Regions from separate parts of the Micromonospora sp. CPCC 205554 genome, predicted to be linked through region 4. Evidence: riboswitches for the same ligand, from Rfam matches in the RefSeq annotation. Region 4 holds a riboswitch; each other region holds the start of a gene.
What was found. A riboswitch is a leader RNA that binds a small molecule or an ion and turns the genes downstream of it on or off. The one in region 4 is predicted to bind cyclic di-AMP.

Region 1: linked by a shared signal. The riboswitch ahead of V6U82_RS14495 (coiled-coil domain-containing protein) and the one ahead of V6U82_RS22990 (C40 family peptidase) in region 4 are both predicted to bind cyclic di-AMP.
Region 2: linked by a shared signal. The riboswitch ahead of V6U82_RS25615 (C39 family peptidase) and the one ahead of V6U82_RS22990 (C40 family peptidase) in region 4 are both predicted to bind cyclic di-AMP.
Region 3: linked by a shared signal. The riboswitch ahead of V6U82_RS00415 (transglycosylase family protein) and the one ahead of V6U82_RS22990 (C40 family peptidase) in region 4 are both predicted to bind cyclic di-AMP.

The regions. Positions count from the first base shown of each region.
Region 1 is NZ_JBAKHP010000009.1:2,434-7,641, forward strand. Features, by position in the region: gene V6U82_RS14480 (hypothetical protein) at 157-561, opposite strand; gene V6U82_RS14485 (STAS domain-containing protein) at 984-1,343, shown strand; gene V6U82_RS14490 (SRPBCC family protein) at 1,445-1,897, shown strand; gene V6U82_RS14495 (coiled-coil domain-containing protein) at 1,923-2,996, opposite strand; cyclic di-AMP (ydaO/yuaA leader) riboswitch at 3,001-3,131, opposite strand; gene V6U82_RS14500 (cation diffusion facilitator family transporter) at 3,275-4,189, opposite strand; gene V6U82_RS14505 (HelD family protein) at 4,281-5,208, opposite strand, start outside.
Region 2 is NZ_JBAKHP010000027.1:59,283-64,490, reverse strand. Features, by position in the region: gene V6U82_RS25630 (acyltransferase family protein) at 1-741, shown strand, start outside; gene V6U82_RS25625 (hypothetical protein) at 822-1,166, shown strand; gene V6U82_RS25620 (hypothetical protein) at 1,294-2,058, shown strand; cyclic di-AMP (ydaO/yuaA leader) riboswitch at 2,365-2,507, shown strand; gene V6U82_RS25615 (C39 family peptidase) at 2,701-3,546, shown strand; gene V6U82_RS25610 (alpha/beta fold hydrolase) at 3,767-4,513, shown strand; gene V6U82_RS25605 (CDP-glycerol glycerophosphotransferase family protein) at 4,539-5,208, opposite strand, start outside.
Region 3 is NZ_JBAKHP010000001.1:83,927-89,134, forward strand. Features, by position in the region: gene V6U82_RS00405 (M4 family metallopeptidase) at 1-1,298, shown strand, start outside; gene V6U82_RS00410 (YbaB/EbfC family nucleoid-associated protein) at 1,467-1,916, opposite strand; gene V6U82_RS00415 (transglycosylase family protein) at 2,100-2,735, opposite strand; cyclic di-AMP (ydaO/yuaA leader) riboswitch at 2,734-2,879, opposite strand; gene V6U82_RS00420 (LLM class flavin-dependent oxidoreductase) at 3,051-4,613, shown strand; gene V6U82_RS00425 (winged helix-turn-helix transcriptional regulator) at 4,661-5,137, shown strand; gene V6U82_RS00430 (SDR family oxidoreductase) at 5,170-5,208, shown strand, end outside.
Region 4 is NZ_JBAKHP010000021.1:91,877-97,084, forward strand. Features, by position in the region: gene V6U82_RS22975 (zinc metalloprotease) at 1-360, shown strand, start outside; gene V6U82_RS22980 (pyridoxamine 5'-phosphate oxidase family protein) at 430-975, opposite strand; gene dcd (dCTP deaminase) at 1,054-1,632, shown strand; gene V6U82_RS22990 (C40 family peptidase) at 1,697-2,728, opposite strand; cyclic di-AMP (ydaO/yuaA leader) riboswitch at 2,742-2,876, opposite strand; gene V6U82_RS22995 (N-acetylmuramoyl-L-alanine amidase) at 3,115-5,148, shown strand.

The DNA.
Region 1 (5,208 bases), on a different contig from region 4:
CTCTCCCTCCCGTCGATCGCGGCGCGGGCACGTGCTCCCGCACCCGCGATCCTGCGCCTGTCCCGGGTGAGCGGCCCTCACCCGCTGCGGGTGAAGCAGCACGACGGCCGCCCCGGGAGTCCCGGGAGCGGCCGTCGTCGTGTCGTACGGGTGGGGTCAGCCGTCCAGGCCGGCCGGGGAGTTCGGCCGGTCCACGTCCACGAACTCGATCTCGTCCGCGGCGCGGTCCCGGCTGCCGGCGGCGCGCGCCGCGGTCCCGGCGGCCCAGCCGATCGCCGCGCCGGCGAGCGCCGCCGCGATCAGCAGCGTCCAGGGCAGCGCGGGCCGGCGGCCGGCGAGCGCGTCGAAGGCGAGGCCGGCGCGGCGGCGTGCCTCCTCGGCGGCGGAGCCGACCAGGTCGGTGGCGTCGTCGGCCAGGCCGGAGGAGCTGCGGCGGGCGGTACGGGTGGCGTCGCGCACGCTGTCACCGGCGGAACCGACGGCGGAGAGCAGGTGCTGCCACGCCTGGTCGGCGACCCGCTCGGCCTTGCCCCGGCGGTCCAGCAGGTTGGATCCGAACATCGTTCTACCTCCTCGGGTGCCGAAGGCCGGCGGCCACTTCGGACTCCGGTGCCCATCCGGCGGGTTCACTGTCTCGGGCAGTGCCCCACCGGCGCGCCCGGCAAACCATGCCCCGGTCACGGGCGGCCCGGGGCGGCGAACGGGACGAACCACCCGAACGCGCCGGGACCGGTGCCCACGGGACGTGCGTGCGCCCGCTACCCTGGTCGGCGGATCGGCCGGGCCCGCCCGGCCGCAGGGCTGGCCGCGGCCGGCCTCGAAGGGGAAACTGGAACCCGGAGGTCCGGATTGGGTACGCCCAGGTGTGCCCAGTTCGCGAATTGCTCATCCCGGGGGGTGGCGACCGGGCCGTCGGAGGAATACGCTCGGTCGCGGCCCGCGTACTGATGAGGCGCCCGTCATGGGCGAGTGGAGGTGCTCGCGTGAGCCTGTCGATCGTGAAGTCGGTGCGGCCGGGTGGTGTCGTCCAGATCGCGCCCCGTGGGGAGATCGACGTCGACACCGCGTACGAGGTGCGGGAAGCGATCGCCGAAGTGCTCGCGAAGGGCCGTCCCTCGCGGATCGAGCTGAACATGCGGCTCGTCACGTTCATCGACTCGGTCGGCATCAGCGCCATGGTCGCGGGCTTCCAGACCTGCGAGGTCAGCGGCGTCAAGCTCGTGGTCACCGAGCCGAGCCGGTTCGTGCACCGGCAGCTCTGGGTGACCGGCCTGCTCGGCCTGTTCGGCGCGCCCGAGCCGTGGTTCGCCGACGACACCCCCGAGGTGCTGCCCGGCGCCTGAGCGCCGTTCACACCCCCTGCGGCCAGGGGACCTTCTACCCGTTGCCAGTCCGGCGTCGGTACGGGACGATCGTCGCGACGCACGACGGCGAGGGGGCCCGCTTGCAGAGCAGCGACAGCTTCAGCTACACCGTGCAGGCCCGGTGCAGCCGGGCCGAAGCGGTGGCCCTGCTGGGTGACCTGAGTCGCCAGGGTGAGCTGCATCCGCTGATCGTCCGGGTCCGGACGCTGCCGTCCCGGCCGGGCGCGCTGGCCAGCTACGCGATCACCGACCGGCTGCAACTCGGCCCGCTGCACTTCCCGGTCACGTACCAGGCGGACGTGCTGATCGCGAGCGAGGACGAGGTGGTCACCGTGGCACGGCAGCAACCCGCCACGACGGTACGCAACCACACCCGGCTGCGCGACGAGCCCGACGGCACGGTACGCATCGACGTGGAGATCACGCTCACCGCGCCGGCGCCGCTGTTCGGGTACGCGTTCCGCCAGGCCCGGGCGGCTCACCTGGGCCTGGCGGCGCGTCTCGGAGCGACCCTGGAGGGCCGGCCGGCCTGATCCGGCCGGTCCCTTCCGGGCGCGCTCAGTACACCGACAGGTGCACGTGGTTGGTGTGGTCGCTGGACGGGTCGCCGTTACCGCCGCTGTACGACTTCCACCCGCTGCTGGGCAGCCAGATCTGCTTGAACCAGATCACGTAGAGCACGGCGAGCGGGTCGGCGTTGCGCACGAAGTACGCGGCCAGGTTGTTGCCGTACGTCCGGTCGCCGCCGGTGGCCACGCCGCCGAAGCCGTTCTTCTGCGCGGCGAAGTCGCAGGCCCGCCCCTTCGGGTGCTCACCCGAGCCGCTGGGCCGGTGGCAGGAGACGTACCGGGTGAAGCCCGCCGCCTTGGCCTGTTGCAGCGCGTGCAGCGTGCGCGGCGTGATGCAGCCGTTCGCCGGGGTCGGGTCGTTGACGCTGCACGACTCCGACGGCCAGGAGCCGTCCGAGTTGCGCGGCGCGGGCTTCGCGTTCTTGCTGGAGGTGCCCTGGACGCTGCCACCGCCGCTGCTGCTGCGCGAAGCCCGGTCGTTCGCCACCTCCAGGGCGCGCTCGGCCTGCTCCTTGCGCTTGCCCATCACCGCGACCTGCTTGCGCTGCTCGCGGATCTCGCCGTCGAGCTGGACTCGGGTGCGGGTGGCCTCGTCCCGGGTGGCGATCAGGTCGCGCAGCGTACGGTCCTCGTGCGCGGCGACCTGCTCCAGCGCCGCGGCCCGGTCCATGAAACCCTCCGGGCTGCTGCTGCCGAGCAGCGCCCCGGCGGTGCCCAGGCGGCCGTTGCGGTACGCCACGGCGGCGATCTCGCCGACCTTGGCGTCCCGGACGGCCAGCTCGGCGCCGACCGTCTTGAGTTGTTCGTTGAGTTGCTTCTGGCGGCTCACCGACCGGTTCAGCGCGGCCTTCGCCTCCAGCCAGCCCTTGCTGGCCGCGTCGAGCTGGGCGCGCAGTTCGGGCGTGCCGCCCTCGTCGTCGCCGGGCGCGGCGGCGAGCAGGCCGGTCGCCGGCGCCGCCGAGGCGGGGGAGGCCGGAACGGTCGCGACGCCGAGGGTCAGCGTCGCGACGAGCAGGGCCGCCAACCGGGCGGCCGTCCGTCGTACAGGTGCCACTGGGGGCATTCACACGTCCTTCCGTCAGCGCCGACCGGGTTAGCTGACGGGTTCGGGACGGAAGATCCCTACCGCTGACGCGGATGCACCCCACGTACGTGGTTCCCCGGCTCGTCCCTGCGGACGATTAGGCGACGGCCGCCCCACCGGGGCCGGTGGCGCCCGCGGGTGCGGCCGCGACCGAGACTACCGGCGCTGCCCGGGCACGGCTCCGTGGAGGAGTGCCACTAGGCGGGGCAAAACCGGCATAAGACTACATCAGTCACAGTGATTTAAGTGTGTCCTAATCACCACTCGGTCGGTCCGCACACGCCGGCTGACGCTCCGGGTTCGACCTGCAACGTGGCGTGGTCGATGGAGAAGTCCTCGTGCAGGGCGGCCCGCGCGGCGGCGAGCACCCCGCCCGGGTCCACGCCCGGGTCGGTGGTCAGGTGTGCCGAGGCCACCTCCATGCCCGAGGTGAGCGTCCAGACGTGCAGGTCGTGCACCTCGGCCACGCCGGGCACGGCGGCCAGCCGGTCGCGCACGGCGGTCACCTGGAGGTGCTCCGGCGCGGCCTGCACCAGGATGCGCAGCGCGGCCCGGCCGAGCCGCCAGGTGCGCGGCAGGATGAACAGGCCGATCCCGACGGCGACCAGTGGGTCCGCCCACCACCAGTCGGTCACCGCGATGACCAGCGCGGCGGCGATCACGCCGAGCGAGCCGAGCAGGTCGCCGAGCACCTCCAGGTACGCCCCCCTCAGGTTGATGCTCTCCTTCGACCCGGCGCGCAGCAGCGCGAACGCGACGATGTTGGCGAGCAGGCCGAGCACCGCCACCACGAGCATCGGACCGGCCAGCACCTCCGGCGGCTCGCCGAAGCGGCGTACCGCCTCGACCAGGACGTAGATGGCGACGGCGCCGAGCAGCACGGCGTTGGCGAGGGCGGCGAGCACCTCCAGCCGGTAGAGGCCGAACGTGCGTTGCGGGTCGGTGCCGGCGCGGCGGGTGGCGGTGATCGCCGCGAGGGCCATGCCGATGCCGAGGACGTCGGTGAACATGTGCCCGGCGTCGGAGAGCAGCGCCAGTGAGCCGGTCGTGAAGGCGGCCACCGCCTCGACCACCATCAGGGCGGCGAGCAGCGCGAATGCGGCCCAGAGACGGCCCCGGTGGCGGTGTGCCGCGTTGGCCACCGCGCCGCTGTGGTCATGACCTGCGCCCACGCCAACACCCTCCCTGCCGCGTACCGGCCCGGCCCAATGTATGTTCACATCGCTATGTGTGCAAGTGAACTGTGGGTGGCGGCGGGGCCCGTCACCCCACCGGGTCGAGCGTGGTGAGGCGCTGGGTCGCCCGGGACAGCGCCACGTAGAGCGTGCGCACGCCCGAGCCGGGGTCGGACCGGATCTCGCCCGGCGCCACCAACACCACGCCGTCGTACTCCATGCCCTTGGCCTGGAGGCTGGTGACGACCTGGAGCCGGCCCGCGCCGAGCGCGCCCAGCCAGCCCGCCACCTCGTCCCGGCGCGGCACCGGCGTGATCACGCCGACGGTGCCCTCCACCTGCGCGAGCAGCGCCTCGGCCGCCTCGACGGTGGCCGCCGGCAGGTCGGCGGCGGGCACCGTGCGCTCGATCGGCGGAACGCCCGTGGACCGGACCGCGTCGGGCAGCGGCAGATCCGGGTAGAGCCGGCGGATCTCCGCCGCCGCCACCGCGAAGATCTCCGCCGAGTTGCGGTAGTTGGTGGTCAGCTCGTAGCGGTGCCGCTTGCGCCGGCCCAGCGCCTGGTCACGGGCCCGGTCCAGCTCCTGCGGGTCGCCCGTCCAGGCGGTCTGCGCCGGGTCACCGACCACGGTCCAGGACGCCAGCCGCCCGCGCCGGCCGATCATCCGCCACTGCATCGGCGAGACGTCCTGCGACTCGTCCACCACCACGTGAGCGTAGTCGCGGTAGTCGCCCGGACGCTCCCGCGCCGCCGCGCGGGCGGCGCGCTGCCGGTCGGCGTACGTGCTCAGCTCGCGCACACCACCGGCGAGCTGGTACGGGTCGCGCTTGGGCCGGGCCCGCTGCACCGGCTTGCCGAGCAGCGCGTCCAGCTCGTCCAGCAGCGCGATGTCGGCCACCGTCAGCCCCTCGGTCGCCAGGCTCCGGTACGCGTCGCCGAGCAGCCGGATCTCCGCCGAGGAGAGGATCCCGCCCGCGTAGCGGCGCAGCCGGTCCGGGCGGGCCAGCCAGTCCAGC
Region 2 (5,208 bases), on a different contig from region 4:
TGGCTGCGCCGGGCCCGTACCGGCGTGCTGCGGACCGTGCTGGTCGCGGCGCCGCTGCTCATCCTGGCGCTGTGGCCCGGCCAGCAGCTCGTCCCGGAGGAGCAGCGGTGGTGGTTCACCCAGATCTTCCCGGTGACCCGGTCGCTGGAGTTCTGGATGGGGGTGGCCGCCGCCGAGCTGATGCGCCGGCACCGCTGGCGCGGGCCGAACCTCGCCGTCGCCACCGGGCTCTTCGTCACCACCTGGGTGGTCGCCGCGCTGTGGATCCCGGCCGAGTTCTGGGCGGCGCTGCTCGCGGTCGCGTACCTGCTGGTCATCGCCGCGGCGGCGGACGCCGACGTGCGCGGCCGGCCCACCCCCTGGCGGTCCCGCGCGATGGTCTGGCTCGGCGAGGTCTCGTTCGCCTTCTACCTGGTCCACGTGCTGGTCATGGTCACCGTGCTGCGGCTGACCGGGCACTGGGGGACCGGACTGCCCGGCTGGCGCGGCCCCGTCGCGGTGCTCGGCTTCCTGGTGGTCACGCTCGCGCTGGCCGCCGCGCTGCACCGCTGGGTGGAGACACCGATGATGCGCCTGCTCGGCCCGTCCCGCCGGGCCCGCGCGGCGTCGCGCGCACCGGCCGTGCCGGCTCCGCGCGGGCCCGCCGACGACGCCGCCACCCCGGCCGCCGAGGGCGGCGCGACGTCCGTCGCCGGTCGGGCCGAGGGCATGGAGTACGCCGGGCGGCGTCGCCCGGACTGACACGCGCACACGTCGGCCGGTCGGTCCGCGACACGCCGTACGGCGGTGCGTTCGTGGGGGATCGGCGGTAATTTGTACCCGTGCTTCCGATCGCGCTCACCTGCCCCGTGTGGTGGGTGGCGCGCTGGACCGCCCGGATGCTCGCCAGTCTCGCCGTGGTCGTCGCCTGTTCGTTCGGCGCCGCCACGCTGCCGGCCGGTGTCGCCGCTGCCGCCCCGGCTCCGGCGGTCGCCGCCTCGGCGTACCCGGTCACGGGCGCCTCGACCGCCGCGCGGCCGGAGGTCGACCGCGTGGCCGAGCGGCCGGCCTCGCCCGCCGGTGTCCCGGCGCCCGCTCGCCGGGCGACGGTCCCGGCCGTCGCGGAGCCGGTCCCGGCCGGACGGGCCGCCGCGCCGGCCGGCCCACGGGCCCCGCCCGCCCGCTGATCCGCCCACGGGCCGCGCCCGTTCCCGCACCCACCGAACGTCATTCCCGCACCCGCCTCCCGGTGGCCCGCCCGCCCCGGCCGGCCGTGCGGCCCTCCCGCCAGGTCCTTCCCGTGAGGTGCCGACCATGTCGCAGACCGCTCTGTACCACTTCCTCACCTCCGTGCCCGAGGCCGCCGCCATCTGGTCCTTCCTGCTGCTGCTCGCCCTCGGCCTGCTCGCCGCGCTCGTCGCCCGGCCCGAACGCGAACCCGCGCCGGAGGCCGCCCCCGACCCGGCCGACGCCGACGCCGCCCGCCGCGACGACCTGATCCGGTACGCCGAGGAGGTGGCGGTGGCCGCCGCCGGGGCCGCCCAGACGGCCCGTCGCCGCCGGGAGCGGTGGCTGGCCGCGCAGGACGAGGCGGACCGGGCCTGGACCGCGTACGACGAGGCGGACGCCGCCGCCCGCCGCCTGGCCGGCGCCGCCGCGCTGCCCGCCCCGCACACCCCGCGGACTCCGGCCGAGTACGCGGCCCGGGAGCGCTGGCTGCACCACGCCGCCATGACGGCGCACTGGCGGGGCGACCTGACCGCCCGTCAGCTCGCCGACGTGCTGGCGCGCCGCAACGGGTGGGATCCGCGCCGGCACCCGGCCGAGCAGGAGATCGTGCTGGCCCGCACCGTCCGGGACGGGCGCCGGGCCGGATGGGAGAGCGCCGCCGAGCGGGAGCGGGCGGCGTGGCGGGACGCGGAACTGGCCGCCGAGGCCGCCCGGACGCTCGCCGCCGAGGCGTACGCGGCCACGGCGGCACTGCGGCCCGTCCCGGCGTACCGGAGCGCGACGACGAGCGCCCTGCCGGTGCCCGCGGCGGTCCGGAACGCCCGGTGGCGCCCGGCGCGGGTCGGCTGAGCGTCGTCTCGACCGAATCGTTACCCGGAATGTGGTGAGCCCGGTCACCCGGGCCGCCGAAACGGGCGTCGGGCGCAGAACAGGTCATCGAGCCGCGCGATTGCGGGGCCGGTGCCCGCCGTCTGTCCGCTTTCCGCCGCCAGGCGCCCTCGAAACTGCTTGTCCCATTGAGTGAAGTCAGTAACCGGGTGTTCCGAAATCCGTTACCGCGGATCATGTTTACGCAGGTGGGAGCGCTTGGCATGGGACATACCCACCGGTAGTGTCGGCGCGTCCGATGCGGTAATCGATCGCCGACGGCGACGCCGCACCGACCCGCCTAATCGTGTTCCACGAACCGGGGACCCATGAGCACCATCGGGGTGAATCCGCGAGCCCACGGCCCGCGGTAGGGCGTACTTCCCGCCCGAATCCGTCAGCTAACCCGGTCGGCGGCCACGGAAGGAGTACCCCTCGTGCCCACCCCTCGATCGTCCCCCCGCCTCCACGGCATCGCGGTGCCCGCGCTCGCCTGACGCGCGACCGGCAACCGCCCCCTGGGCGCCCGGCATCACGGGCGTTCCCGATCCCCCCGGCCATCCGGCCCCGCCAGCACGCGTGAGTTCCTCCGCGTGCCGGGCCGGCGTGCGCCGCTCACGCCCCGTGGAGGATTTCTTGAAGCACCACCTGAAGCGTCAGCTGCGACGGATCGTCACCGAACGCCCGTACCAGATCATCGCCGGATCGGCCGCCGCGCTCGTGCTGGCGGCCGGCGCCGGCACCGTCGCCACCGCCGGTGACGACGCCCCGGTCCAGGAGAACACCGCAGCGGTCGCCGACCTCGGCGCCGCCCGCCTCGGCGAGCAGCCCGCCAGCCGCGGCGAGGCCCGCATCGCCGTACCGCCCAGCGCCTCCGCCGCGCCCAGCGCGTCGCCGAGCGCCTCCCCGTCGAAGAAGGCCACGGCCGACCCGGACACCACGCCCAAGGCCAAGCCGAAGCCGCCGTCGAGCAAGACGCTCGACTACGACTACCAGGCGCAGATCAACTACTTCTACTGCGGGCCGGCCGCCGTGCGCAACGCGCTCAGCGCCGCCGGCATCGAGCGCAGCCAGGACGCGCTGGCCGGTCCCCTCGGCACCACCGAGATGGGCACCAACTCGGCCGAGGACACCACCCGCGTGCTCAACCAGCAGGTCAAGGGCAACCCGTACCGGACCCGCATGATTCCCGGCACCGCCACCCCGGCCCAGATGGACCGGCTCCAGGCAGACGTGGTCGAGGCGATCAGCAACGGCCGCGCGGTCGTCGCGAACGTCGCCGGTACCGCCACCGACACCAACGGTGGCTGGCACTCGTTCCCGGGCGGCCACTACGTCGCTGTGGTCGGCTACAAGAACGACGGCCGGACCGTACGCATCGCCGACTCGGCCGACCCGTCGCTGCCGTCGTACTGGGTCACCACGATCGACCTGGCGCACTGGGTCTCCACACGCGGCTACTCCGCCTGATTCCCGCACACCCGAAGGCCGGCACCCCACCCGGGGCGCCGGCCTTCCCCGTGTGTGGCATGCGCCGCCCCGGCTCGCCGATCTTGGACTTGTGGCGCCCAGTATGACCGGCTCGCCCGCTATGGAAGGTGCCACAACTCCAAGATCGACGGCGAGGGCGGGGTGCGGGTGGCGGGGTTCGGTCTCGCGTGTCGTGTGCGGGCGGTGGCAGACTGCGCCAATGGGCGATGCGACGGGGAAGCGGCACCTGATTCTCCTGCACGGCATGGGTGCCACCGGCGAGGTGTGGCTGCCCTGGGCGCCGCTGCTGGAACGCGGCTGGCCCGGCCGCTGGCTCGCCCCCGACCTGGCGGGACACGGCTGGTCGCCGCCGCTCGACGGCTACTCGTTCGAGGCCCTGGCCCAGCGCGTGGTCGACGGGCTCGGCCCGGTCCGGCTCGGCCCCGAGGACCGGCTGGTGCTGCTCGGGCACTCGCTCGGCGGGGTGGTGGCGCTGGCGCTCGCGGCCCGGCAGCGAGGGCTTCCGGTCGACGCGGTGGTGGGGCTCGGCATCAAGGCGGTCTGGTCCCCGGCCGAGCTGGCCAAGTCGGAGGAGCTGGCCGCCCGGCCGGTGACCTGGTTGGCCAGCCGTGACGAGGCGGCCCGCCGCTACCTGCGGGTCTCCGGGCTCGCCGGGCTGTTCGCACCGGACCACCCGGTGGTGGAGGCGGGGCTGCGCCGGGTGGACGGCCGCTGGCGGCTCGCGATGGACCCGGCCGCGTTCGCCGTCGGGGAACCCCGGCTGCCGGCCCTGCTGGCCGCCACCGGTGTGCCCGTGCTGCTGGCCCGGGGCGAACTGGACCCGATGGTGACCGACGCGCAGCTCAAGGAGCTGGGCGTGCCGGTGGCCACGCTGCCCGGACTGGGCCACAACGCGCACGTCGAGGACCCGGAGGCGGTGCTCGCCCTGCTCGACCCGTACCTCTGAGGCGGCCGGCCGGGCCGGGCGCGTGCTATCCGGCCGTGCGCGGCGCCGGGACCGCCCAGTCGGGTTCCAGTTCCCGGCGGGCGGCGGTGAGGAACGCCTCGGCGTACCCGTCGGCGGGGAAGTCGCCCAGGTAGCGGGTCCGGGCCGCCCAGCGCCGCGCCGCCTTCGGGTCGGCGTCGAGCAGGTCGGTGAGCACCTCGTCCACGTTCGACATGTCGCGCCGCAGCACGTAGCCGGACGCCGCGAGCGGGAACCGCTCGACGAAGTGCTCACCGTCGGCGCCGGTGTCGGTGACCGCGTACGGCTTGCCGGAGTAGAGCCAGTCGGAGATGACCCCGGAGACGTCGGAGACCAGCGCGTCGGCGCGGTTGACGCACTCGGTGAGCGTCAGCTCCCGGCTCGCGGCGGCGCCCCACAGGTGCGGCCGGCCGGTCTTGGCCCGGTCGGCGGCGAGCAGTTCGGTGAGCCGGGCGAGCTGGCGGGCCGAGGCCGGGTTCTTGTCGGTGTACGGGTGGGCGCGCAGGATCACCGCGGCGCCCCGGTCGATCAGCCGGCGGATCAGCGTCTCGGCCACCGGCAGCGAGCAGTAGTTGGCGTCGGCGTGGTGCCCGGTCCAGGTCGGCGTGTAGAGGACCGTGGGCTGCGCCGGTGAGCTGACCGGCTCCCGGCGTACCTCGACGGCCTCGACCTGGGGC
Region 3 (5,208 bases), on a different contig from region 4:
GCACCGCGACCAACAAGGAGACCGGCTGCGTGGACGCGTTGTTCTCCGCGCAGACCGAGCACAAGATGCTCTCCCAGTGGCTGGGCCGCAACGGCGCCAACGGCAACGGCGGATACTGGCCGATCCGGGTGGGCCTCAACGACCAGAACGCCTACTACGACGGCAGCCAGGTGCAGATCGGCAAGAACACCGCCGGCCAGTGGATCAGCTCGCTGGACGTGGTGGCGCACGAGATCGGCCACGGCATCGACGACAACACCCCCGGCGGCATCTCCGGCGGCGGCACGCAGGAGTTCGTGGCGGACACGTTCGGCGCGGCCACCGAGTGGTTCGCCAACGAGCCGTCCAGCTACGACGCGCCGGACTTCCTGGTCGGCGAGAAGATCAACCTGGTCGGCTCCGGCCCGATCCGCAACATGTACAACCCGTCGGCGCTCGGCGACCCGAACTGCTACTCCAGCAGCATCCCGTCGACCGAGGTGCACGCCGCGGCCGGCCCGGGCAACCACTGGTTCTACCTGCTGGCCAACGGCAGCAGCCCGACCAACGGGCAGCCGTCCAGCTCGACCTGCAACGGCAGCAGCGTGACCGGCCTCGGCATCCAGAAGGCCATGAAGATCATGTACAACGCGATGCTGCTGAAGACCTCGTCCTCGTCGTACCTGAAGTACCGCACCTGGACGCTCCAGGCGGCGAAGAACCTCTACCCGGGCGGCTGCGCGGAGTTCAACACGGTCAAGGCGGCCTGGGACGCGGTGAGCGTGCCGGCCCAGTCCGGTGACCCGACCTGCGCCGGCGGCACCCCGACGCCCACGCCGAGCACCACGACCACCCCGCCGTCGGGCGGCTGCTCCGGCAACAAGCTCGCCAACCCGGGCTTCGAGTCGGGCAACGTGAGCTGGAGCGCCTCGTCCGGCGTCATCACCACCGACAGCGGCCAGGCCGCGCACGGTGGCTCGTACAAGGCGTGGCTGGACGGGTACGGCTCGTCGCACACCGACACGCTCAGCCAGTCGGTGACGATCCCGGCCGGATGCCGGGCGACGTTGAGCTTCTGGCTGCACATCGACAGCGCGGAGTCGACCACCAGCACCGCGTACGACAAGCTCACCGTCAAGGCGGGCGGCACCACGCTGGCCACCTACTCCAACCTGAACAAGGCCACCGGCTACGTGCAGCGGTCCTTCGACATCTCGTCGCTGGCCGGAACCACGGCGACCGTCTCGTTCAGCGGCGTGGAGGACAGCTCGTTGCAGACGTCCTTCGTCGTCGACGACACCGCGGTCATCCTGAGCTGACCGTGGCGTGCGCGGCCGGTCGTCGTCCTCCCGGCGGCCGGCCGCCTCGCCGTGTCAGGCCGGTGCCGCGTGCGGGGCCGGTGCCGTGCCGGACCGGTGCCGCGCCGCGAGTGGCCGGAGCCGCGCGCCGGGGCGGCGCCTCGTCGTGCCGGGGCGTGTGCGGTCGGGTCAGGCCGGGCGCCCGGCCCGGGACGGGGTGCCGCGGTCGCGGTGGATCCGCGCGGCCGCCTCGTGCATCGCGCGGCCGAACAGTTCGGCCTGGTCGCCCATGCTGCCGAGCCGGGCGGCGAGCGCGTCGGCGTCGGCCCGCGCCGATGCGCTGACCTGGGCGTCCAGCTCGGACAGCGCGGCGTTGGCGGCGGTGACGAGGTGTCCGCAGAGGACGTCGAAGGGCTCGCCGGCCAGCTCCGGGTCGATCGTCACGGAATCCAGCCGGCCACCTTGGACGGCGACCGCACGGACCCGCCCGCCGGCGGCCGTGCCCTCGGCGCGGAGCAGGTCGCCCGGCTCGCCGTCGGCGTGCGCCGAGGCCCGGGAGCGCATCGCGGTGAGCGCCTGCTGCGTGCGGGTCAGCAGCTCGTCGAGGCTCGCGGCCGCCGAGAACGGGTCGTTGGTCATTTCCGCGCTTTCTTCACGTCTTAGCCGAGCACCGTGACCCTAGCAACAGGCTCCGACTAATCGCGGTCACCGGCCGTCGCGGGCCGCGCCCCGGCGCCGGGAGCAGGCCGGACACCGGCGACGCGGCGTGTCGCGCACGGGCGGACGGCCGGACGGACCGGCCGGGCGTTCTCCGGACCGCTGTCAGCGCAGGCGCAGCCGCTGACCGGGGAAGATCAGGCCCGGGTCGTCGCCGACCACGGCGCGGTTGCGCTCGTGCAGGGCACGCCAGCCGCCGTCGACGCGCTGCGCCACGGCGATCTCCGACAGCGTGTCCCCGCGCCGGACCACGTACGTCCCGGCACCGGTCGCGGGCTGCGGCGCGACCTTCGTCGCGGGCCGCTCCGGCGCGGCCTTGCGGGGGGCGGCCCGCTTCGGGGCGGCCTTGCGCGGGGTGGCCTTCTCGGACCGGGTCGCCGCGGCGCTCGCCGAGCCGCCCTTCCTGCCGCAGACCGGCCACGCGCCGATGCCCTGCCCGCGCAGCACCTTCTCGGCGACGGCGATCTGCTCGGACCGGCTGGCCAGGTCGGCGCGGGCGGCGTACTTCTGCCCGCCGTAGCCGTTCCAGGTGGCGCGGGAGAACTGGAGCCCGCCGTAGTAGCCGTTGCCGGTGTTGATCTTCCAGTTGCCGCCGGATTCGCAACGCGCGACCGCGTCCCAGTTGACGCCCGCGCTGGCCGGAGCGGCCGGGCCGAACAGGGTCGCGGCGCCGACGGCGGCGCCGGCCAGAACCGCTCCGAGAGCGGTACGGCGGCTTCGGGCTGAGTATTCAGTTGCCATGTGGATTCCTCCACGCCGACGAGGTGAGCTGTCGGGTTCGGGCCGAGGAGCCCGGCCGCCGGTGGCGGCTTCACCCCGAGGTGACGATGCACCGTGGAACGTGTGGTTCCCCCGCTCCCGCACGAGGTTCGGTTACCGGGGCCGGCGGCGGGATTTGGCGTTTCCGGCCCGCGGTGTCCGCGTCTGCGAACGAAACCGACGCTAGGGACGTTTTGCGACGATCGTCCACTTCTTGTGATGCTCTTCACCCGGCCGGGCTACCGGCGGCGGCGCTACGGTGGCAGGGCCAGGCAAGATCACGGGAGGGCGGGACGGATGACCGATCACGGACACGAGCTGACCTTCGGCGGTTTCCTCACCCCCGCCGCCGGGCAGCCCGACCAGGTGGTGGCGCTCGCCCGGCTCTGCGAACAGGTCGGGCTGGATTTGGTCACGTTCCAGGACCACCCGTACCAGCCGGGCTTCCTGGACACTTGGACGCTGATGTCCTACCTGGGCGCGGCCACCGAGCGCATCCGCCTGGCCGGCAACGTGCTCAACCTGCCGCTGCGCCAGCCGGTGGTGCTGGCGCGCAGCATCGCCAGCCTGGACCTGCTCACCGGCGGCCGGGTCGAGCTGGGACTCGGCGCGGGCGCGTTCTGGGACGCGATCGAGGCCGCGGGCGGGCGGCGCCTGTCCCCCAGGGCCGCCGTCGAGGCCCTGGACGAGGCGATCCGGGTGATCCGCGAGGTCTGGGACACCGACCGGCGCGGCATGATCCGCGTCGACGGCGAGCACTACCGGGTGGTCGGCGCCAAGCGCGGGCCGGCGCCGGCGCACCCGGTGGGCATCTGGGTCGGCGCGTACAAGCCGCGCATGCTGCGCCTGGTCGGCCGCGCCGCGGACGGCTGGCTGCCGTCCCTGTCCTACCTGCCCAAGGGCCCCGACGAGCTGCCCGCCCTGAACGCGCTCGTCGACGAGGGCGCCCACGCCGCCGGGCGCGACCCGGCCGCGATCCGCCGCATGCTCAACGTGACCGGCACGTTCGCCCGCTCGTCGGCCGGCTTCCTGGCCGGGCCGCCGGACCAGTGGGTGGAGGAGCTGGCCGGGCTCACGCTGGAGCACGGCATCACCACGTTCATCCTCGGCAGCGACGAGCCGCGCGCGATCCAGATATTCGGCCAGGAGGTCGCGCCCGCGGTGCGGGAGCTGGTCGCCGCCGAGCGCGCCACGCCCGGCGACGGCGCCCGCGCGGCCGCCGAGGAGCAGACCACCGCCGGCGGCCCGAGCACGCTCGGCGTCACCCCCACCCCCGACCCGGGGGTACGCCTGAGCGCGCGCCGCCCCTGGGACGAGTCCACCCGCCCGAGCGCCCCGCCGCCGCCGGACGGACACGTCTACCCGGCCCGGGGACAGGCCGCCGGGCAGCACCTGGTGGACGTGCACGACCACCTGCGCCAGGAGCTGGCCCAGGTGCGCGACCTGCTGGAACAGGTCAAGCGGGGCTCGGTCTCGCCGGGCCGGGCGCGGGCCGCCCTCAACGAGATGACCATGCGGCAGAACAACTGGACGCTCGGGGCGTACTGCGCGGCGTACTGCACGATGGTCACCCAGCACCACGGGCTGGAGGACGCCTCGATCTTCCCGCACCTGCGCCGCTCCGAGGCCGGCCTGGCCGCCGTGCTGGACCGCCTGGAGGAGGAGCACGTGGTGATCCACGGGGTGGTGGAGAGCGTCGACCGGGCGCTCGTCGAGCTGGTCCGCCGGCCCGGCGACTTCACCGGCCTCCAGGAGGCGGTGGACCTGCTCACCGACACGCTGCTGTCGCACCTGTCGTACGAGGAGCACCAGATCGTGGAGCCGCTGGCCCGGCACGGATTCTTCCCCGGCCAGCTGTGAGGTAGCTGACTTTTGCTTTCCTAAGTCAGGTGGGTACCGTCGACGCCATGACGGACCTCCTCGCGCAGCGTGACTCCTGGTCCACCGCCAACTGCTCGATCGCCCGGGCGCTGGAGGTGGTCGGCAACCGCACCACGCTGCTCCTGCTGCGGGAGGCGTCGTTCGGCACCCGCCGCTTCGACGACTTCGCCCGGCGGGTCGGTGTCAGCGAGCCGGTGGCCGCCGCCCGCCTCAAGCAGCTCGTCGCCGACGGGCTGCTCGACCGGCGTCCCTACCGCGAGCCCGGGCAGCGCACCCGTGACGAGTACGTGCTCACTGCGAAGGGGAGCGACCTGATCCCGGTGCTGGTCGCGCTGCGGCAGTGGGGCGACGCGTACGCCGCCGACGAGGCCGGCCCGGCGGTCCGGGTGGCCCACGAGGAGTGCGGCGCCGCGGTGCACGCCCGGCTGCGCTGCGACGCCGGGCACGACGTACCCCCCGGCGAGCTGGCCGTCCTGCCCGGTCCGGGCCTGCTGTCCGCCTGACCTCCCTTCCCCACCACCTCTCGGAGCGAGACATGAAGATCGCTGGAAGCACCGCCCTGGTCACCGGCGCC
Region 4 (5,208 bases):
TTCCCGAAGCGGACGCTGGACAAGATGGACGGCGTGGTCGTGCTGAACGAGTCGCTGCCCGGCGGCACCGCGACCAACTACAACCAGGGTGACACCGGCACCCACGAGGTCGGCCACTGGCTGAACCTCTACCACACCTTCCAGGGCGGCTGCTCCGGCTCGGGCGACAGCGTCTCCGACACCCCGGCCGAGGCGTCCCCGGCGTACCAGTGCCCGACCGGCCGCGACACCTGCTCGACCGCCGGCAAGGACCCGATCACCAACTTCATGGACTACACGTACGACTCCTGCATGTACCAGTTCACCGCCGGCCAGGCGAGCCGCATGCTCACCGCGTGGAACGCCTACCGCGCAGCCTGACCGTCGTACCGCGTACCGGTGCCGGCCCTGTCCTCGGACGGGGCCGGCACCGTTTCGTCGTGGGCCGGATCAGGCGGCCGGGCGGCGGGTGTCGAAGCCGTGCCGGCCACGCCGCCCCTCGGCGGCGAGCGGGTCACGCCGGGCGGGTTCGGCCCCGCGCGGATCGAGCCAGACCCGCACCTGCGGCGGAGCGGCGCCGGGCTGCGCCACCGGGTCGCGCCGCGTCAGCATCGCCGCCTCGACGGTGAACTCGAACAGCCGCCAGTCGCCCTGCGGCGACGCGCGGGCGATCCGGGCCAGCCGGGCCACGGTGGCCGGGTCGGTCACCGGCCGTGCGCGGCCCGCGACATACGCCTCGTCGTCGCTCTCCTCCGGCGGGAACGAGTGCAGCGCGTAGCGGCCGTCGCGTTCGAGGTCGCGGCGCTTCGGCGAGTCGATGACGAAGCACCAGAGGCCGTCTGCGGTGAACACCGGCGACACGGGATGGACCCGGGGGCCGCCGTCGGCGCGGACCGTGGCGAGGTAGCCGAAGCCCGGCCCGTACTGCTGCATCAGGAGGCGGATCTCGTCGGCGAGGCGGGGCTCGTCGGCGGCGAATTCGGACCAGGAAGCCATGTGGACACTCTATCGAACACGTGTACGAAGATGTAGTGCGACACGCAGGTCACCGGCACCTGTCGCTATGGTGTTCCGATGCTGCTCTCCGACCGCGACCTGGTCTCCGAGATCAAGGCCGGCACGCTCGCGCTGGAGCCCTTCGAGCCCACGCTGGTGCAGCCGTCGAGCATCGACGTACGCCTGGACCGGCTGTTCCGGGTCTTCAACAACCACCTCTACACGCACATCGACCCGTCGATCCAGCAGGACGACCTGACCTCGATGGTGGAGGTGCCGGAGGGGCAGCCGTTCGTGCTGCACCCGGGCGAGTTCGTGCTCGCCTCCACCCTTGAGGTGATCTCGCTGGGTGACCAGCTCGCCGGCCGGCTGGAGGGCAAGTCGAGCCTCGGGCGGCTGGGGCTGCTGACCCACTCGACCGCCGGCTTCATCGACCCGGGTTTCTCCGGTCACGTCACGCTGGAGCTGTCGAACGTGGCGAACCTGCCGATCACGCTCTGGCCGGGCATGAAGATCGGCCAGCTCTGCATCTTCCGGCTCTCCTCGCCGGCCGAGCACCCGTACGGCTCGGCCGTCTACGGCTCGCGTTACCAGGGGCAGCGCGGTCCCACGCCGAGCCGGTCCTGGCAGAGCTGGCGCACCTGGCCGACCCGCTGACGGCGCCCACAGTTGTTAATAGGGGCCCCCTCCTCTACCGGAGGCGTTAAGAGGGGGCCCTTCCTTACACCCGGCCGTAGCTGTTGATGTCGCCGTCGTCGACCCGCTTCATGGTGATGGGCTTGCCGGACTGGGAGGCGTGCACCACCCAGCCGTCGCCCACGTACATCGCCACGTGGTGCAGGTCGCTGTAGTAGAAGACGAGGTCACCGGCGCGCAGCTCGGCCCGGCTGATCCGCTGCGTCACGCCGTGCTGCTGGCGCGCGCTGTGCGGCAGCGAGACGCCGCCCTTGGCCCAGGCCGCCATGGTGAGGCCCGAGCAGTCGAAGTGGTCCGGTCCGGCCGCGCCCCAGACGTAGATCTTGCCGATCTGGGCACAGGCGAACTTGACCGCCGCACCGGCCGGGCCGCCGGGGTAGCCGGCCGGGCACGGCGCCGGGCGCAGCGGGCCGCCGCCACCCTTGCCGTACACCTTGAGCCGCAGCTTCTCCAGCTTGGCGATCTCGGCGTCGATCTGCTTCTTCTTCGCCGCGAGCTGGGCCTCGGTACGCGCCAGACCGGCGATCATCTCGTCCAGCGGCTTCTTCTTCGCCGCCAGCTCGTCGCGCAGGGCGGCGACGGAGCGCACCTGCTCGTGCTGGCGGTGCGCGAAGCGGTCGAGCAGTTCCAGGCCGTTCACCAGGTCACCGGGTGAACGGCTGCCCAGCAGCGCGTTCACGGTGGAGAGGTTGTCGCCCTTGTAGGCGTCGGCGGCGAGCCCGCCGACCTGGCCGAGCGCGGCGTCCACCCGGGCCTGGAGGGGTGCGATCTGCCGGCCGAGCGCGTCGGCCTGTTTGCGCCGCGCGGCGAGCTGCCCGCGTACGGCGTTGACCTGTTCGATGACCGGTTCGAGCTTGTTCCAGTCGCGGTCGATCTGGGCCTCGATCTCGGCGACCGAGGGTTCGGCGTGTGCCGCCGTGGCGCCGCCGGTCAGGACGACTGCGGTGCCGACGAGGGCGGCGAGGGCGGTGGTGAAGCGGGACCAGCGGGTACGCGGCACAGCCGTGGACCGGTCGACCGACCGGTTCGACGACGGCCGCGGGGCATGGAGTGCCACCGGGCGTCCGTACTCCTTCTTCCGTACCGCCTACCGGGTTAGCTGACGGATTCGGGCGGGAAGGGAGCCGCCCTACCGCATCGCTGCGGATTCACCCCAGGTACCTGGTTCCCCGGCTCGCCCGCAGGCGACTCGGCGGTGTCGGACCGTCACCGACCGGGTTGGACGGTGAGACGTGCGGCCGACGATTCACCAGAGTAGGGACCACCGTTATCGATCCGCAACTTCCAGCGCCGTGACACTCCGTACGCGGTGTGGGGCCACACCCCGCGCGGAGGTGAAATTTTCTTTCAAGGCTGATTACCCACTGGAAAGGTATTGACCCCTGCGGGTGTGCGGAGTGAGGGTGGAAACGCAGTGACCCCCATCCCTGTCCAGGAGGTTCGATGCACCTCTCCGCCCCGCCGTCGGGCAGACGGATACTGCTCGCCGCCGCCGTGGCCGCAGCCACCGCGCTGGCGACGACCGGCCCGGTGACCGCCGCGCCGGACACGACCGCGCCCACGAGCGACCGGCAACAACAGTACGCCGCCGCCGCGGCCGAGTACGGCGTGCCGCAGAACGTGCTGCTCGGCGTCTCCTATCTGGAGTCCCGCTGGGACACCCACACCGGGCAGCCCAGCACCAGCGGCGGCTACGGCCCGATGCACCTGACCGACGCCGCGCACATCCTCGCCACGCCGGGCAGCGCCCACGTCGACGAGGACGAGGACCCGCGCGGCGACGACGCCCGCCCGCTCAAGCTCGATCCGGCCACGGCCGCCGCGCCGGAGCGGGAGACCCCGCTGCCGCCGGCCTCGCTCCAGACGCTCGACGCCGCCGCCGCGCTGACCGGGCTCGACGCGGGCACGCTGCGGACCGACCCGGCCGCGAACATCCGCGGTGGCGCGGCGCTGCTGGCGTCGTACCAGAAGGCTCTGGGTGGGCCGGTCGGCGCCGGCACCGACCCGGCGGCCTGGTACGCCGCGGTGGCCAAGTACTCCGGCGCGGACACCTCCGACGCGGCGGCGGCCTTCGCCGACGAGGTCTACGACCAGCTCGGCCAGGGCGCCAGCCGGACCACCGACGACGGGCAGCGGGTCACGCTCGCCGCCACCGCCTCGAAGCCGGACCGTTCCCGCCTGGCCCGCCTCGGCCTGCGCAACGCCGAGCGGCCGGACGGGCTGGAGTGCCCGGTACGGCTGGCCTGCGAGTGGATTCCCGCGCCGTACGAGCAGCTCAGCGACGACCCGGGCGACTACGGCAACCACGACCTGGGCGACCGGCCGAAGCAGCAGAAGATCGAGTACATCGTCATCCACGACACCGAGGGCTACTTCGGCCCGAGCGTCGACCTGGTGAAGCGGGCCGACTACCTGGGCTGGCACTACACGTTGCGCTCGGTGGACGGCTACATCGCCCAGCACATCAAGGCCAAGGACGTCGGCTGGCACGCCGGCAACTGGTACGTCAACGCCAAGTCCATCGGCCTGGAGCACGAGGGCTTCGCCGGTCAGGGCACCTGGTACACCGAGGCGATGTACCGCACGTCGGCCAAGCTGGTCCGCCACCTGGCGCTCAAGTTCGGCATCCCGATGGACCGGCAGCACATCATCGGCCACGACAACGTGCCCGGCACCACCGCCGCAACGGTGCGCGGGATGCACTGGGATCCGGGCCCGTACTGGGACTGGTCGCACTACTTCGACCTGATGAAGGCGCCGTTCCGCAGCACCGGCACGCCCCGTACCGGCCTGGTCACCATCGACCCGGACTTCGCCACCAACCGGCCGGCGTTCTTCGGCTGCAACCAGCAGCCGCCGGGCGTCCCGACGCCCACCCCGCCGGCGCAGCCGTGCCCGTCGCGCGGCTCCTCGTCGGTGATCCTGCGGACCGCGCCCAGCCCGGACGCCCCGCTCGTCAACGACCTCGGGCTGCGCCCGGACGGCACGCCGGACACGATGTACATCTCCGACCACGGCGCCCGCGCCTCCGCCGGTCAGACGTACGCACTCGCCGGCCGCCAGGGTGACTGGACGGCGATCTGGTACCTCGGCCAGAAGGCGTGGTTCCACAACCCGGCCTCCGCGCCGACCGCCAAGTGGGCCACCGGCTTCGTGGTGACGCCGCGGCCCGGCAAGGCCACCATCCCGGTGTACGGGCGGGCCTACCCGGAGCAGGCCGCCTACCCGGACACCATCCCGTACCAGACCATCTCGCCGCTGCAGTACACGTTCGCCGCCGGCCAGCGGTACGCGGTCGGCGGGGTGCTGCCCGGCGAGTACTACCGGGCGGTGTCGTTCGACGGTTCGGCCCCGGGTGACCGGACCGTGGTCCGCGGCAAGAACCGCTACGTGCAGGTCCAGTTCGGTCACCGGATCATGTTCGTGAACCTGGACGACGTGCTGGTCCTGCCGTCCCCGGTCGGCACGCCACGCTGACCCGGCACCGCACACGGGAAGGCCCCCGGTCCGCGTGGACCGGGGGCCTTCTCGCTGCCA